DNA from 2 places in the Mycobacterium sp. NGS26 genome. Region 2 is predicted to be linked to the other one. Evidence: predicted binding sites of a transcription regulator. Region 2 holds the regulator's gene; the other holds the start of a gene.

Region 1 (7,385 bases), 110 kb from region 2:
AGGCTCTGAGAGCTCAGCTCTGGGGGTGCGGCCAGCGCAGGTACGCGGCGCCCGGGCCGGGCTTGCCGGTCCGCTCGCGGCGCCAGCCCCGGGGCTTCGGCCCGTCCCCGGCGGCCCGCGGCTGGGTGAGCGCGCCCGACGACACCTCGGCCGACGGCTCCTCCAGCCCGGACATGTACACCGGTTCGCCGGCGGGGATCGCCGCCGGCTCCACCGGCTCCGGGGGCTCCATGAAGGCCTCGACGTCGCTGGCCAGTCGCACGGCGAGGCGCGCCAGGGCGACGCCGCTGATGAACACGATCAGCGCGCCGAGGCCGGAGAAGTAGGAAACCTCGAGCGCGGCCCGCTTGCGGTCGGTCGCGGCGATCGGGTCACCGGCGGAGCCGATCCCCAGCAGCGGGGCGACCTGGCCGCCGACCACGAACCATGCGCCGGCCAGCGCCGCCAGCCAGCCCCCGACGATCGCGGTGATGCGGTTTCCGGAGAAGACCAGCAGCAGGCCGCCGAGCACGGTGGCCCCTCCCGGTAGCACCTCGAGCCATCCGCGGGCCGAACTCCATGCCCAGTCCTGGTTGGGCGTGTAGGCGAAGTTGAAGTGTGGACCGACGAACGGTATCAACGCACCCCAAGCACCCAAGACGACCAGCAGCAACCCGCTGATTGCCCCGCGCGAGCGCGGCATCCACAAAGGGTGGCCGTGTAGTGCGTGTCCCATCAGATCTCCTCAGTTGTCGCCGGGCTACTTCAGCAGGTGCCTGGGTACCCCGACCCAACCGGAAGTAACCGCACAATCGGCGGCCGTTACAGAACCGTGTTACACGCGGAGGCCGAGCGCGAGCAGCACCACCGCGACCACCGGAAAGGCGCCCTGCGTCAGCGCGGCGCGGGCCTTGTCCGGTGACGAGAGCAGCAGCACGATCGCCGCCGCGGCCATGGAGCCGACGCCGGCGAAGACGAGCGCGGCCCCGACGGCCTTGTGCCCCATGGCAACCGCGGCGACGCCGATGCCGGCGACGACGGCCAGGAACAGGTTGTAGAAGCCCTGGTTGAACGCGAGCAGCTTGGTGGTCTCGGCTTCCTCCGCCGTGGTGCCGAAGGTGACGCGGGTGCGCGCCGACGTCCAGGTTAGCGACTCCATCGTGAAGATGTAGACGTGCAGCAGCGCGGCCAGCGCCGCGAAAACCAATCCGGCGGCGATCATCGCTGCTCCTCGCTGGTCACGGCGAGGTGCCCCGCCGGTCTTCGACTACCGGGTGTGACCTTAGACGCCGGCGTGGTGGTGGCGGCGGAACAGGCCCTCACCGGCGCGCCGGTGGAACAGGTGCCGGTGTGGCTGCCCCGCGCCGGCCGCGACCGGCTCCCCCGCCGCCGCGTCCGCCACCGTGGGCTCCGTCACGACGACGTCGCGCGCGTGCCGGACCGCGACGCGTGCCAGGGCGGCGCCGCCCAGGAACACGATCAGCGCGCCGAGGCCGGTGAAGTAGGTGACCTCGAGCAGGGCCCGCTTCAGGTCCGTCGCGGCCGCGGGCTGACCCACGTCCCCGATTCGCAGCGTCGCCGCGAACGCCCGGCCGATCACGAACCAGGCGCCGCCCACGACCGCCAGCCAGCCGCCGAACGTGGCGCTCAGGCGGTTGCCGGAGGCGAGCAGCAGCAGGCCGCCCAGGGCGGTGACGGCCCCGGGCAACACCTCCAGCCAGCCCTTGGCCGCCGTCCAGGTCCAGGCCGGGTCGGTCATGTAGGCCCAGTTGATGTCGGGTCCGAAGAACGGGACCAGCGCGCCCCAGGCGCCCAACAGGACCAGGAGCAATCCGGTCACCGCGCCGCGGGTCCGTGGCATGTACCCGGCGCGCGGGCCTTCGTAGTCAGGAGGCGGGTGCCTCATCTGAATCACCTCCAACAGTAATTTCTGCTGGTGGTTCGGGTACCCGCGGCGACGACGGCGTAACCGCCGCTAAAGCTGGTCGAACAGCCCCGGCTGACCCAGCCCGCCGACCCCGGCCGGTGGGGTCATGCCCAGGTGGGTCCAGGCCAGGGCGGTGGCCACCCGGCCGCGCGGGGTGCGCGCGACCATGCCGGCGCGGACCAGGAACGGCTCGCACACCTCTTCCACGGTGGCGGCCTCCTCGCCGACGGCCACCGCCAGCGTCGACACCCCGACCGGGCCGCCGCCGAAGCTGCGGGTCAGCGCCGACAGCACCGCCCGGTCCAGCCGGTCCAGGCCGAGCTCGTCGACGTCGTAGACCTCGAGCGCGGACTTGGCGACGTCGCGAATGATCACGCCGTCGGCGCGCACCTCGGCGAAGTCGCGCACCCGGCGCAGCAGCCGGTTGGCGATCCGCGGCGTGCCGCGCGAGCGCAGGGCGATCTCCGCGCCGGCGTCGGCGCCCAGCTCGATGCCCAGGATCCCGGCGGAGCGGGCCAGCACCCGTTCCAGCTCGGCGGGCTCGTAGAAGTCCATGTGCGCGGTGAAGCCGAACCGGTCGCGCAGCGGGCCGGTGAGCGCGCCGGACCGGGTGGTCGCGCCGACCAGGGTGAACGGCGCGACCTCCAGCGGGATCGACGTCGCCCCGGGACCCTTGCCGACCACCACGTCGACCCGGAAGTCCTCCATCGCCAGGTAGAGCATCTCCTCGGCGGGCCGCGCGATGCGGTGGATCTCGTCGATGAACAGCACGTCGTGCTCGACGAGATTGGACAGCATCGCGGCCAGGTCGCCGGCGCGTTCCAGCGCGGGCCCCGACGTCACCCGCAGCGAGGACCCCAGCTCGGCGGCGATGATCATGGCCAGCGACGTCTTGCCCAGGCCCGGCGGGCCGGACAGCAGGATGTGATCCGGTGTGCCGCCGCGGTTCTTGGCGCCCTCGATGACCAGCTGCAGCTGCTCGCGCACCCGGGCCTGGCCGATGAACTCCCGCAGCGAGCGGGGCCGCAGGCTGACGTCGATGTCGCCCTCGCCGGACGCGAGCGCGGCCGAGACCTCGCGGACCTCCGGGTCGAAGAAGTCGTCGTCGTCCGAGCTCACCGGCTCACCGCGCCTTGCCCAGCAACGACAGCGCCGCCCGCAGCGCCGACGACGTCGTCGCGTCGTGGTCGCCGGCCAGCACGTTGTCGGTGGCCTCCTCCGCCTGCTTGGCCGCGAAACCGAGGCCGACCAGGGCCTCGACCACCGGGCCGCGCACGGAGTGGCCGTTGACCGCCGGCGTGGGCGCCGACCCGGCGACCGCGCCGATCTTGTCGCGCAATTCCAGCACCATCCGCTCGGCGCCGCGCTTGCCGATGCCGGGCACCCGGGTCAGCGCGGCGACGTCGCCGTCGGCCAGCGCCTGGCGCAGCGCCGCGGCGTCGTGCACGGCCAGCGTCGCCATCGCCAGCCGCGGCCCCACCCCCGACACCGACAGCAGCGTCAGGAACAGGTCGCGGGTCTCGGAGTCGCCGAATCCGTACAGCGTCTGCGAGTCCTCGCGCACGATCATCGCCGTGATCAGCCGGGCCTCGCTGCCCTGGCGCAACGTCGCCAGCGTCGACGGCGTCGCGTTGATCCGATAGCCGACCCCGGCGGCCTCGATCACCACATGGTCGAGCGCCACCTCGAGCACCTCACCGCGCACCGACGCGATCATCGCGCGGCCTTCAGCATGGCCTTGGCCTTCGCCTGGGCCGCGGCGATCCGGGCCAGCATCGGCGCCCGCCAGCAATGGCAGATCGCCAGCGCCAGCGCGTCGGCGGCGTCGGCCGGCGTCGGTTTGGCTTGCAGCCCAAGGATTTTGGTGACCATCGCGGTGACCTGCGCCTTGCCGGCGGTGCCGCTGCCGGTGACCGCGGCCTTGACCTCGCTGGGGGTGTGGAAGTGCACGTCGATCCCGCGTTTGGCGGCCGCCAGGGCGATGACGCCGCCGGCCTGGGCGGTGCCCATCACCGTCATCACGTTCTGTTGCGAGAAGACCCGCTCGATGGCCACCACGTCCGGCCGATGGGTGTCCAGCCAGTGGTCGATGGCGTCGCTGATGGCCAGCAGCCGCTTGGACAGCGGCGCGTCCGACGGGGTGCGCACCACGTCGACGTCCAGCGCGACGACCTCCCGGCCGCGCCCGTTTTCGACCACCGACAGCCCGCATCGGGTCAGTCCCGGGTCGACGCCCATCACGCGCATTACCGCTCCTTAGTACGAACAGCTGTTCGAGAGCCTAGCGGGCGGGGCCGACGGGATCCGGTAGGACACGCGGCCGCCCGGCGGCTTCGCGGGCGCGCGTTGCGGCGCCCGCCCCGCCAAAAGCTGTTAGCTTTATGCCCACGTTTCGCTCCAGCAGTGTGGCAACGGAAGGTTTGGCGTGGGAACACTCCTGCTCGTCCTGGCGGCGGTGCTGTTCATCGCGTCGATCGTGGTGCTCCTCGTGGCGTTGCGGCGGCCCAAGAAGCCGGCCCGGCCGCGCGGGCGCCAGGACCCGCTGTCCTTCAACGCGATGCCGGAGTTCGGGCCGCGGCAGCTGGGCCCGGGCGCCATCGTCAGCTACGGCGGGGTCGACTACGTGGTCCGCGGGTCGGTGACCTTCCGCGAGGGGCCCTTCGTGTGGTGGGAGCACCTGCTGGAGGGCGGCGAGGCGCCGATCTGGTTCAGCGTCGAGGAGGACGACGGGCGCCTCGAGCTGGCGATGTGGGTGACCCGCAAGGACCTTCCGCTGCGGCCCGGCGACCCGTACGTGGTCGACGGCGTGATGTTTCACGAGTCGGAGCGCGGCCGCGCCTCGTACACGACCGAGGGCACGACGGGCCTGCCGGCGGGCGGCGAGATGGAATTCGTGGACTGCACCAACGCCGACGAGAGCGCGCTGCTCTCCTTCGAACGCTGGGCCCCGGACATGCCGTGGGAGGTTTCCACGGGCAAGCCCGTCCTACCCGGCGAGCTCACCCTCTACCCGGCCCCGCCGCCCTCGTCGCCCTAGGCCACGCCGGTGCCGCTCCATCAGCTCGCCGTGACGCCGGCGGACGTCTCCGGGAAGAGGCTCGGGCTGGCGCTCAACGCCCCGGCGCCGCGGCCCCTGGCCAGCCACCCGCTCGAGCATCCCGGCGGCGGCGCGCTGGTGCTCGGGGTCCTCGGCGCGTCGCATGTCGTCACCGTCGAGCACACGGGCGGAAGCTTCTCCGAGCAGGTCTCCTGCACCGCGCGCAGGCACGGCGGCAACCTGCCCGAGCGCGCCGACGCGCCCGGCTACCGCATCGAGTCGCGCACCGACACCCGCGACGAGGCGACGTTTCGCGAGCTCGCGCGCGAGCTTCGGCACCGCTGCCTCACCGAACCCGGGTGGCTCGGCGGCACGTTCCCCGGCGATGACGCCGCGCTGACCGCGCTGGCCGCCGAGCCCGACGGCGCCGGCTGGCGCTGGCAGACCTGGCACCTGTACCCGCGCCGCCCGTCGGGCTCCGGCGGCGTGGTGGTGCACACGGCGAGCCGGTGGCGCCCGTGAGCCGCAAAGCGCTGTTCTGGATCGCCGGCGGGCTGGCCGCCGCGGCCGTGGCGTCGCTGGTGTTCGGAATCGTGTTGCTGAACAAGAACATCGGGTCCTACATCGCCGGCCACTATCACGAGTACGCCCGGGACGCCAACGGCACCCGCTACCAGTGCAGCGGATCGCCCGAGGAGGTGGCCGACACGCTCGCCGACTACAAGGCGCCCGAGGCGCGCGCCGACAGCGGCAACAGCGAGTACCTGCGCTACAGCGACAGCATCGTGATCGTGGGTCCCGACGGCAACTACCCGTGCAGCATCCGCGTCGAGGGCCTGGGCGCCGGATACAGCCACGGCGCGTTCATCTTCCTCGGTCCCGGTTTCACCCCCGGGTCCCCGTCGCACGGGACCGGAGGCACCCCCGGCGGCCCCGGCGGAACCAAGTGAAGTACAGCAAAGGAGACAACCATGTACCTCGCCGTCGAGATCGGAACGATCGACCTCAATCCCGTCCTGAAGGGCGCGGTCGCGACGATCCTGTACTTCGCCGTCGGGATGGCCGTGCTGATCGTCGGCTTCTACATGGTCGACTGGCTGACCCCGGGCAGGCTGCGCCAACTGGTGTTCGTTGATCGGCGGCCCAACGCCGTCGTCGTCGCGGGCGCGATGTACATCGCGCTGACCGTCGTCATCATCACCGCGATCGTCAACAGCTACAGCCAGCTGGGCCAGGGGCTGATCGGCGTGGCCGTGTACGGGTTGATGGGCGTGATCCTGCTGGGGATCGCGCTGCTGACCATGCACCTGCTGATCCCCGGCAACTTCCACGAGCACGTCGACGAGCCCACGCTGCACCCGGGGGCGTTCGCGGTGGCCCTGATATTGCTGGCGGTGGGAGGGGTGACCGCCGCCGCGGTGTCATGACGTCCCCGGGGCGGTGGCGCTCGGTGCTGCTGGCCGCCGTCGCGGCGTGCGCGGCGTGCGGCATCGTGTACGAACTCGCGCTGCTGACGCTGTCGGCGAGCCTGAACGGCGGCGGCATCGTCGCCACCTCGCTGATCGTCGCGGGGTACATCGCCGCGCTGGGCGCGGGCGCCCTGGCGATCAAGCCGCTGCTGGCGCGCGCGGCCATCACCTTCATCGCCGTGGAGGCGCTGCTGGGCATCGTCGGCGGCCTGTCCGCGGCGGCGCTCTACGCGGTGTTCGCCTTCCTGGACGGCTCGGACGAGTCGACGTGGGTGCTGGCGGTCGGCACCGCCCTGATCGGCGGCCTGGTCGGCGCCGAGGTGCCGCTGCTGATGACGCTGCTGCAGCAGCGGCGGACCGCCTTCAATGACCCGGCCGAAGACCCGGCCACCGACACCGGCCGGACGCTGGCCAACCTCAACGCGGCCGACTACCTGGGCGCGCTGGTGGGCGGACTGGTGTGGCCGTTCATCCTGCTGCCGCACCTGGGGATGATCCGTGGGGCGGCGGCCACCGGCATCATCAACCTGGTCGCGGCCGGGGTCGTGGCAATGTTCCTGCTGCGGCGCGTCGTTTCCGCGAAGCAGCTGGCGACGGCGCTGTGCGCGCTCGCCGCCGCGCTCGCCGTGCTGGTCACCCTGCTGGTGCGGTCCCACGACATCGAGACCACCAGCCGGCAACGGCTCTACGCCGACCCGATCATCGCCTACCGGCACACCGCCTACCAGGAGATCGTGATCACCCGCCGCGGCGACGACACCCGGCTGTACCTGGACGGGGGCCTGCAGTTCTCCACCCGGGACGAATACCGCTACACCGAGAGCCTCGTCTACCCCGCGCTGGGCGGGGGCGCGCGCTCGGTGCTGGTGCTGGGCGGCGGCGACGGCCTGGCGGCGCGCGAGCTGCTGCGCCAGCCCGGCATCGGCCAGATCGTGCAGGTCGAGCTCGACCCCGCGGTGATCGAGTTGGCGCG
Region 2 (7,385 bases):
ACACGTGCAGCGGCCCCTTGTCGATGAAGATGGCCCCCACCCGGCGGTCCGGGTCCACCTGGCCCGCGACGGACTTCTGTTGGGGCTGGCTGAGCCGCTGCACCAACGGCCCGGTGGCCACGGGCACGGACACGGTCGGTTTCGCCGCGGGGTCGGCGGGACGGCTGCACGACGTCAGCAACGCCGCCACCCCGATCACCGGACACAGCAACACAATCGGCACGCGCATTTGACTGCAATCATGCCTGACGGCGCACTGGCAAGCACAATTCGACGCGACGCCGGGTGTTGGTAGATTTGCTGGCAAACTCCGCGCGGGGCGCGGGCGTGCCGCCGAGATTACGTTCCGGCGCCACTGCGTTTCGTTTATTGGTGCCTATCGATTTGGGGGACACTGGTAGGGGCACCCTGGAGAAACCCCCGAAAGGAGGCAACCCGATGGCCCACGATCAAAGCCGGGACGACGGGCTGTACCAGCCAGGGCAGCCCGGCATGTACGAGCTCGAGTTCCCGGCACCGCAGTTGTCGACGTCCGACGGCCGCGGCCCGGTGCTGGTCCATGCCCTGGAAGGGTTCTCCGACGCCGGACACGCGATACGGCTGGCCGCCACCCATTTGAAGGCGGCGCTGGACACCGAGCTGGTCGCGTCGTTTGCGATCGACGAATTGCTGGACTACCGCTCGCGGCGGCCGCTGATGACGTTCAAGACCGATCACTTCACCGACTACGACGATCCGGAGCTGAGCCTGTACGCCCTGCGCGACAGCGTCGGCACCCCGTTTCTGTTGCTGGCCGGCATGGAGCCCGACCTCAAGTGGGAGCGTTTCGTCACCGCGGTGCGCCTGCTGGCCGAGCGCCTCGGCGTGCGGCAGACCATCGGCCTGGGCACCGTCCCGATGGCGGTCCCCCACACCCGGCCGATCACCCTGACGGCGCACTCCAACCGCAGGGAGTTGATCGCCGATTTCCAGCCGTGGATCTCCGAGATCCAGGTCCCCGGCAGCGCGTCGAACCTGCTCGAATACCGAATGGCCCAGCACGGTCACGAGGTCGTCGGGTTCACCGTGCACGTGCCGCACTACCTGACGCAGACCGACTACCCCGCCGCGGCGCAGGCGCTGCTCGAGCAGGTGGCCAAGACCGGGTCGCTGGAACTCCCGCTGTCGGCGCTGACCGAGGCGGCGGCGGAGATCCGGGCCAAGATCGACGAGCAGGTCGAGGCCAGCGCGGAAGTGGCCCAAGTGGTGGCCGCCCTCGAGCGCCAGTACGATGCCTTCATCGACGCTCAGGCGAACAGGTCGTTACTGACTCGCGACGAGGACCTGCCTAGCGGCGACGAGATTGGCGCAGAGTTCGAGCGGTTCCTGGCCCAGCAGGCCGAGAAGAGGTCCGAGGACGACGACTCGGGCTGACCGCTCGCAACCGGCTGACGACTAGGTGGGCGGGGATGACGGAGCGGAAGCGCAAGAGCAATCTTCGCCCGGTGCGGGAAGTGACCGCGCCGACCCTGCAGTTCCGCACCATCCACGGTTACAAGCGGGCGTTCCGGGTCGCCGGGTCCGGGCCGGCGCTGCTGCTGATCCACGGCATCGGCGACAACTCGACCACCTGGAACACCGTGCAGGCCAAGCTCGCCCAGCGGTTCACGGTGATCGCCCCCGACCTGCTCGGGCACGGGCAGTCCGACAAGCCCCGCGCCGACTACTCGGTTGCCGCCTACGCCAACGGGATGCGCGACCTGCTGTCCGTGCTGGACATCGAGCGGGTGACCATCGTGGGTCATTCGCTGGGCGGCGGCGTGGCGATGCAATTCGCCTACCAGTTCCCGCATCTGGTCGACCGGCTGATCCTGGTCGCCGCCGGCGGGGTTACCAAGGACGTCAACGTCGTCTTCCGGCTGGCCTCGTTGCCGATGGGCAGCGAGGCCCTGGCCCTGCTGCGGCTGCCCCTGGTGCTGCCGGCGGTTCAGCTGGCGGGGCGGCTGGCGGGCCTGGCGATCGGATCCACCGACCTGGGGCGTGACCTGCCCAACGTGCTGCGGATACTGGACGACCTGCCCGAGCCGACGGCCTCGGCGGCGTTCAGCCGCACCCTGCGGGCCGTGGTGGATTGGCGGGGACAGATCGTCACCATGCTGGACCGATGTTATTTGACCGAAGCCATCCCGGTGCAGATCATCTGGGGCAGCCGCGACGTCGTCGTCCCCGTCCGGCACGCCCACATGGCGCACGCCGCGATGCCCGGCTCCCGGCTGGAGATCTTCCAGCGCTCCGGCCACTTCCCCTTCCACGACGACCCGGCCCGTTTCATCGACGTCGTGCAGCGCTTCGTCGACACCACCGAGCCCGCCGAATACGACCCGGCCGCGCTGCGCGAGTTGCTCCGCACCGGCAGCGGCGAGCGGACCGTCACCGGTCCCGCCGGCACCCGCGTCGCGGTCCTCAACGCCATGGGCTCCGACGAACGCAGCGCCACCTGATCATCGCTTGCCCCTGGGTCGTACAGTCGGTCCATGGGTATCGACGTGACGGTGCTGCGCGTGTTCACCGATCCGGACCGCAACTTCGGCAATCCGCTCGGCGTGGTGGACGCGGCCCAGGTCGAACCCCGCGACCGGCAGCGGCTGGCCACCCAATTGGGCTACAGCGAAACGATATTCGTCGATCTGCCCGCCGCCGGCTCCACCACCGCGCACGCCACGATCTACACGCCGCGAACCGAGATCCCGTTCGCGGGACATCCGACCGTCGGCGTTTCCTGGTGGCTGCGCGACCGGGGCACGCCGATCAACACGCTGCGGGTGCCGGCCGGCGTGGTGCAGGTCGGCTACGAGGGCGACCTCACGGTCATCAGCGCGCGCTCGGAGTGGGCCCCCGAATTGTTCGTCCACGAACTCGATTCGGTTGACGAGCTGCTGGCCGCCGACCCCGCCGATTATCCCGACGACACCGCCCACTACCTGTGGGCGTGGACCGACGAATCCGCCGGGTCACTGCGCGCCCGCATGTTCGCCGCGAATCTCGGTGTGCCGGAAGACGAGGCGACGGGCTCCGCGGCGATCCGCATCACCGACCACCTCAGCCGCGACCTGCACATCACGCAGGGCAACGGGTCGAGGATCGAGACCATCTGGAGTCCCGAGGGCTGGGTGCGGGTGGCCGGGCGCGTCGTCAACGACGGTGTGACACAGGTGAATTGAGCGCGCGCGGTTTAGGCCTTGCGGTGCAACGTCGCGGAGAGGTGATGCTGCATGGGTTGCCCCACGGCGCCCATCCGCACCGAGTACGACAGCTCGTCGCCGTCGATCCGCAGGGAGCGTCCGAGCGCGGACACCTCTTTGGCGGTCGGGGTCAATCCGACGTCGGTGGTGGACAACTCGACCTCGATGACGCCGCCGGTCACCGAATAGGTGCCCACCTCGATCTCGGTGATGCCGCTGGGGTGGGCCAGCACCAGCTCGACCTGACCCGGCTGCGGCACCCGCAGATAGCCGGTCTCGGCGTGCAGGGGTTTGCCGTCGGCCACCGCCTTGGTCTTCTGCGCGTAGGCCAGAAACGGCTTGCCCACATGGGAGAACACGACCTCCTCGAGGTACTCGAAGGGCTGGATCGTGGGGTATTCGCCGGCGCCTCGACCGGCCCAGGTGCCGAGCAGTGGCGCCAGGGCCTCGAGATCGGGATGCAAGTCGGCAGGCATGAAAAACAGCGTAGTCCGGCGGGCACTGGCCCCCGGGACGCCGGTGGGTCAGCTCGGCGTGGACACCTTGCGGTGCGCGCGCAGCGCCTCGATCTCGCGCTCGAAATCGTCGGCCGACGAGAACGACCGATACACCGACGCGAATCGCAGGTAGGCCACCTCGTCCAGGTCGCGCAACGGCCCGAGGATGGCCAGGCCGACCTCGTGGCTGGGGACCTCCGGCGAACCGGCGGCCCGCACGGTGTCCTCGACCTGCTGGGCCAGCAGGTTGAGTGCGTCCTCGTCCACCTGGCGGCCCTGGCAGGCGCGGCGGACCCCCTTGATGACCTTCTCCCGGCTGAACGGCTCGGTCACCCCGCTGCGCTTGACCACGGCCAGGACCGCGGTTTCCACGGTGGTGAACCGGCGGCCGCATTCGGGGCAGGACCGGCGGCGCCGAATGGCCTGGCCCTCATCGGTTTCCCGCGAGTCGATCACCCTGGAGTCGGGATGCCGGCAGAACGGGCAGTGCATGGCCGCTCCTTCGCCGTGCTGACACCTCGCGGAACAGTCCGAGCGTACCCGTGCGCCGCCCCGGGAGGCCAACGCAACCGCGGTGCGCGCGCGCCCGTCGCCGCGAGGACCGAGCGGCCTTGGCCCGCTGCGGCTTTCGCAGTGCACCGGGGCGCCGTCAGCCGACCGGGGCGATCAGCGTCTGCCCGGCGGCCAGCGCCGGCGAGTTCAGGTCGTTGAGTTCGCGGATCCGGTCGGCAACCTGGCGAGCGGGCGCGTCCGGCGCCACCCGGTGCGCGACGTCCTGCAGGGACTCCCCGGCCTCGACGCGCACGACGGCCAGCTTGTCGGGCACCGGGGCGGCCGAACCGCCGGAGTCGCCGTTGGCCAGCTGGCCGAGGTTCGCGACCAGGCCGAGCCACAGCGTGATCGCGCCGGCGAGCAGCGCCAGCCCGACCGTGGTCAGCATCGTGACGGGCCGCCTGCGATGCGGCGCGACCGACATCGCGACGCCGGTGCCGTGGTAGCGCAGCGGCGCCCCGGCGGGCCGTGAGCTGCCCGGACGGCGGGGCCGGACCGGGCGCTCCCCCTGGTGGCGAGGCCCGTCGGCCGGCGCCCCGGCCGGGCGCCGGATGCCGCTGGTGCGCGGCGAGAGTGTGTGGATGACTGTCATGTGCGTTCCTCCGGTCAACTGGTCCTCGCTCGTGTGTTCGACTATATTCGCTCACCCGTTCGAAACCCGAACATTTGAGCGAAGCGTGTCGGACGAGCCAAACGCTAAACCACACCACCGACAAACCGCGTCGGTGCCTCCTCCTGACATGCAGCACAAATACCCGATACCCGCAAAAGTTACACACGTGTAATTCACCCGCCGTAGGGTCTTGACGCACCATCCCTAGGGTCTTTAGGCCTTGTTCCGGCCCGGTGTCGGCCCGGGCGACACGCGACTCGAACACATGTTTGATTATCGGCCGCCGGGCGGCTACATTCAGTGCCATGAGCGACAGCAACGACACTTCAGCCGCCGGCGCGGCCGGCCGGTTGCATTCCGTGGATCCATCGCTTACCGAGCGGCAGCGCACCATCCTCAACGTCATCCGGCAGTCGGTGACCAGCCGCGGCTATCCGCCCAGCATCCGGGAGATCGGTGACGCCGTCGGCCTGACGTCGACGTCCTCGGTGGCCCACCAGCTGCGCACCCTGGAGCGCAAGGGGTACCTGCGCCGCGACCCGAACCGTCCCCGGGCCGTCGACGTCCGCGGTGTCGAGGACACCCCGGCCGTCGCGGTGCCCGTCACCGACGTCGCCGGCTCGGACGCCCTGCCGGAACCCACCTTCGTGCCCGTGCTCGGGCGCATCGCGGCCGGTGGGCCGATCCTGGCCGAGGAGGCGGTCGAAGACGTCTTCCCGCTGCCCCGTGAGCTGGTCGGCGAGGGCGCGCTGTTCCTGCTCAAGGTCGTCGGCGACTCGATGGTCGAGGCCGCGATCTGTGACGGCGACTGGGTTGTGGTGCGGCAGCAGAATGTCGCCGACAACGGCGACATCGTCGCCGCCATGATCGACGGCGAGGCCACCGTCAAGACGTTCAAGCGCGCGGGCGGTCAGGTGTGGCTGATGCCGCACAACCCGGCGTTCGATCCGATCCCGGGCAACGACGCGACCGTGCTCGGCAAGGTCGTCACGGTGATTCGCAAGATCTGACGCGGAATCTTATTGTGCGGCAACGAGATTGAGACGTTCGCGGGTCAGTCCGCCCTGGTGAAGCCGTTGACCTGGGCGACTTCCTCGCTGGACATCCAGAGCTCGGCCAGCGTGTCCTGGTAGAGCCCGCTGTCGGGGGTGTAGTACAGGCCGAAGCTGGCGTTGACCTTGATGGGATATCCCTCGGGCGCCTGATACGGGTCGTCCAGGGGCAGGTGGATGGTCGGGCGCCCGGGTGAGCCCAGTCCCGCGCCGGCCGGTTCCTCCTCGGTGTCGACGGCCGCGTGCCGCCCGGACCGCGGGGCGGCGGCGGGCGTGACGGCGCCCGGCGCTGCGACATCCGGCGCCGTGTGCGGAACCGCGACGTCCGGGTACCCGGCGCCCGAATCGACCGCCTCGGGCGCCGCCGGGGGGTAGGCCTCGTCCGGATGGGCGGCATCCGCGGGGGCATGCGGAACGGCCACGTCCGGGTAGGCGGCCTCGATGTCGGCGGCCTCCGGGTACTCCTCATCGGGGTAGGCGGCTTCCAGGACGTCTTCGGGGGCGGCTTCGGGATGCTCGGGCTCGGCCCGAACACCCTGCGCCACAACACCTTCCGCGACAACGGGTATGGAATCGGTGTCGACCGCGTCGGGGTCCTCCTGCTCATCCTCCCTGGACCCGGACGGCCATTCGCCGCCGTATTCGTCCCCGGCCTCGTCGCCCCGCGACCAGCTGACCCGCGCCGACCCGGCGCCCACCGGCTCCTCCTCGGAGGGCCGCGGCTCGCCGAAGCCATAGTGCTCGGCGGCGACATCGGCTTCCTCGTGGCCCCACCTGTCGTCGGCGTCGTAGCCACCGACGTCCACGTCGCGGTCGAACTCGTAGGCGGCGAGCTCCCGGGCCGTGCGACGGCGGCGCGCCCCGACCACCACATACCCCAACACCGCGAACAATGCCGCGATCGGAATTAGCGCCAGCAGGTACCACCAGTTCCAGGCGAACTTCTTGGCGTGGGGAGGCATCGCCGCGCCGCTGGGCTGGTTCTGGCCCGACACCTGCAGGCCGGACAGCAGCGGCGCCAGGTTGGACGGCTCGGTGGCGAACGTGTTCTTCGCGCGGTTCCACGAGATCTTGCCGCCGGCGAACTTCTGGGAGATCACGTCGCCGTCCACCGCCTGATCGGCGACCGGCACGCCCAGTTTGCCGCCGGGGCCGCGAAGCTTGTCCCAGGCCGCCTTCATGGCGCCGCGCACGACGAACGCGCCGTGCTGGGACGTCCAGAAGATCACCGGCTTGTCGGCCGCGGCGAACGCGGAGACCCGGCTGCCGGGGACGCCGCCGTCGGACTCGTTGGCGATCGGGAAGCCCAGGTCGCTGCCGACCGGCCCGCCCAGCGACTCGTACTTGGCCAGCACGTCGCTCTCGATGGCGTTCGCGCCGGTGGCCTGGCTGAAGAACACCTTGCCGCCGGCGAAGTTCTGGGCGATCCCGTCGCCGCCGATGGGATATT

Evidence for each region. The regulator LexA, encoded in region 2, represses DNA repair genes until DNA is damaged. The targets are predictions, from matches to a motif close to CGAACANNTGTTCG.
Region 1: the regulator LexA is predicted to act here: its motif matches at 4,169-4,182, upstream of ruvC (crossover junction endodeoxyribonuclease RuvC).

The regions. Positions count from the first base shown of each region.
Region 1 is NZ_JCALDU010000002.1:444,483-451,867, reverse strand. It holds gene car (carboxylic acid reductase) at 1-1, shown strand, start outside; gene AC5Y6X_RS08405 (hypothetical protein) at 14-715, opposite strand; gene AC5Y6X_RS08400 (DUF1304 domain-containing protein) at 815-1,201, opposite strand; gene AC5Y6X_RS08395 (hypothetical protein) at 1,262-1,885, opposite strand; gene ruvB (Holliday junction branch migration DNA helicase RuvB) at 1,955-3,025, opposite strand; gene ruvA (Holliday junction branch migration protein RuvA) at 3,030-3,623, opposite strand; gene ruvC (crossover junction endodeoxyribonuclease RuvC) at 3,620-4,153, opposite strand; gene AC5Y6X_RS08375 (DUF4178 domain-containing protein) at 4,332-4,943, shown strand; gene AC5Y6X_RS08370 (DUF2617 family protein) at 4,953-5,465, shown strand; gene AC5Y6X_RS08365 (DUF4247 domain-containing protein) at 5,462-5,893, shown strand; gene AC5Y6X_RS08360 (DUF350 domain-containing protein) at 5,915-6,370, shown strand; gene AC5Y6X_RS08355 (polyamine aminopropyltransferase) at 6,367-7,385, shown strand, end outside.
Region 2 is NZ_JCALDU010000002.1:339,376-346,760, reverse strand. It holds gene AC5Y6X_RS07750 (trypsin-like serine peptidase) at 1-229, opposite strand, end outside; gene AC5Y6X_RS07745 (proteasome assembly chaperone family protein) at 439-1,413, shown strand; gene AC5Y6X_RS07740 (alpha/beta fold hydrolase) at 1,449-2,480, shown strand; gene AC5Y6X_RS07735 (PhzF family phenazine biosynthesis protein) at 2,514-3,200, shown strand; gene AC5Y6X_RS07730 (peroxynitrite isomerase) at 3,212-3,697, opposite strand; gene nrdR (transcriptional regulator NrdR) at 3,746-4,210, opposite strand; gene AC5Y6X_RS07720 (LysM peptidoglycan-binding domain-containing protein) at 4,368-4,862, opposite strand; gene lexA (transcriptional repressor LexA) at 5,189-5,893, shown strand; gene AC5Y6X_RS07710 (sunset domain-containing protein) at 5,938-7,385, opposite strand, start outside.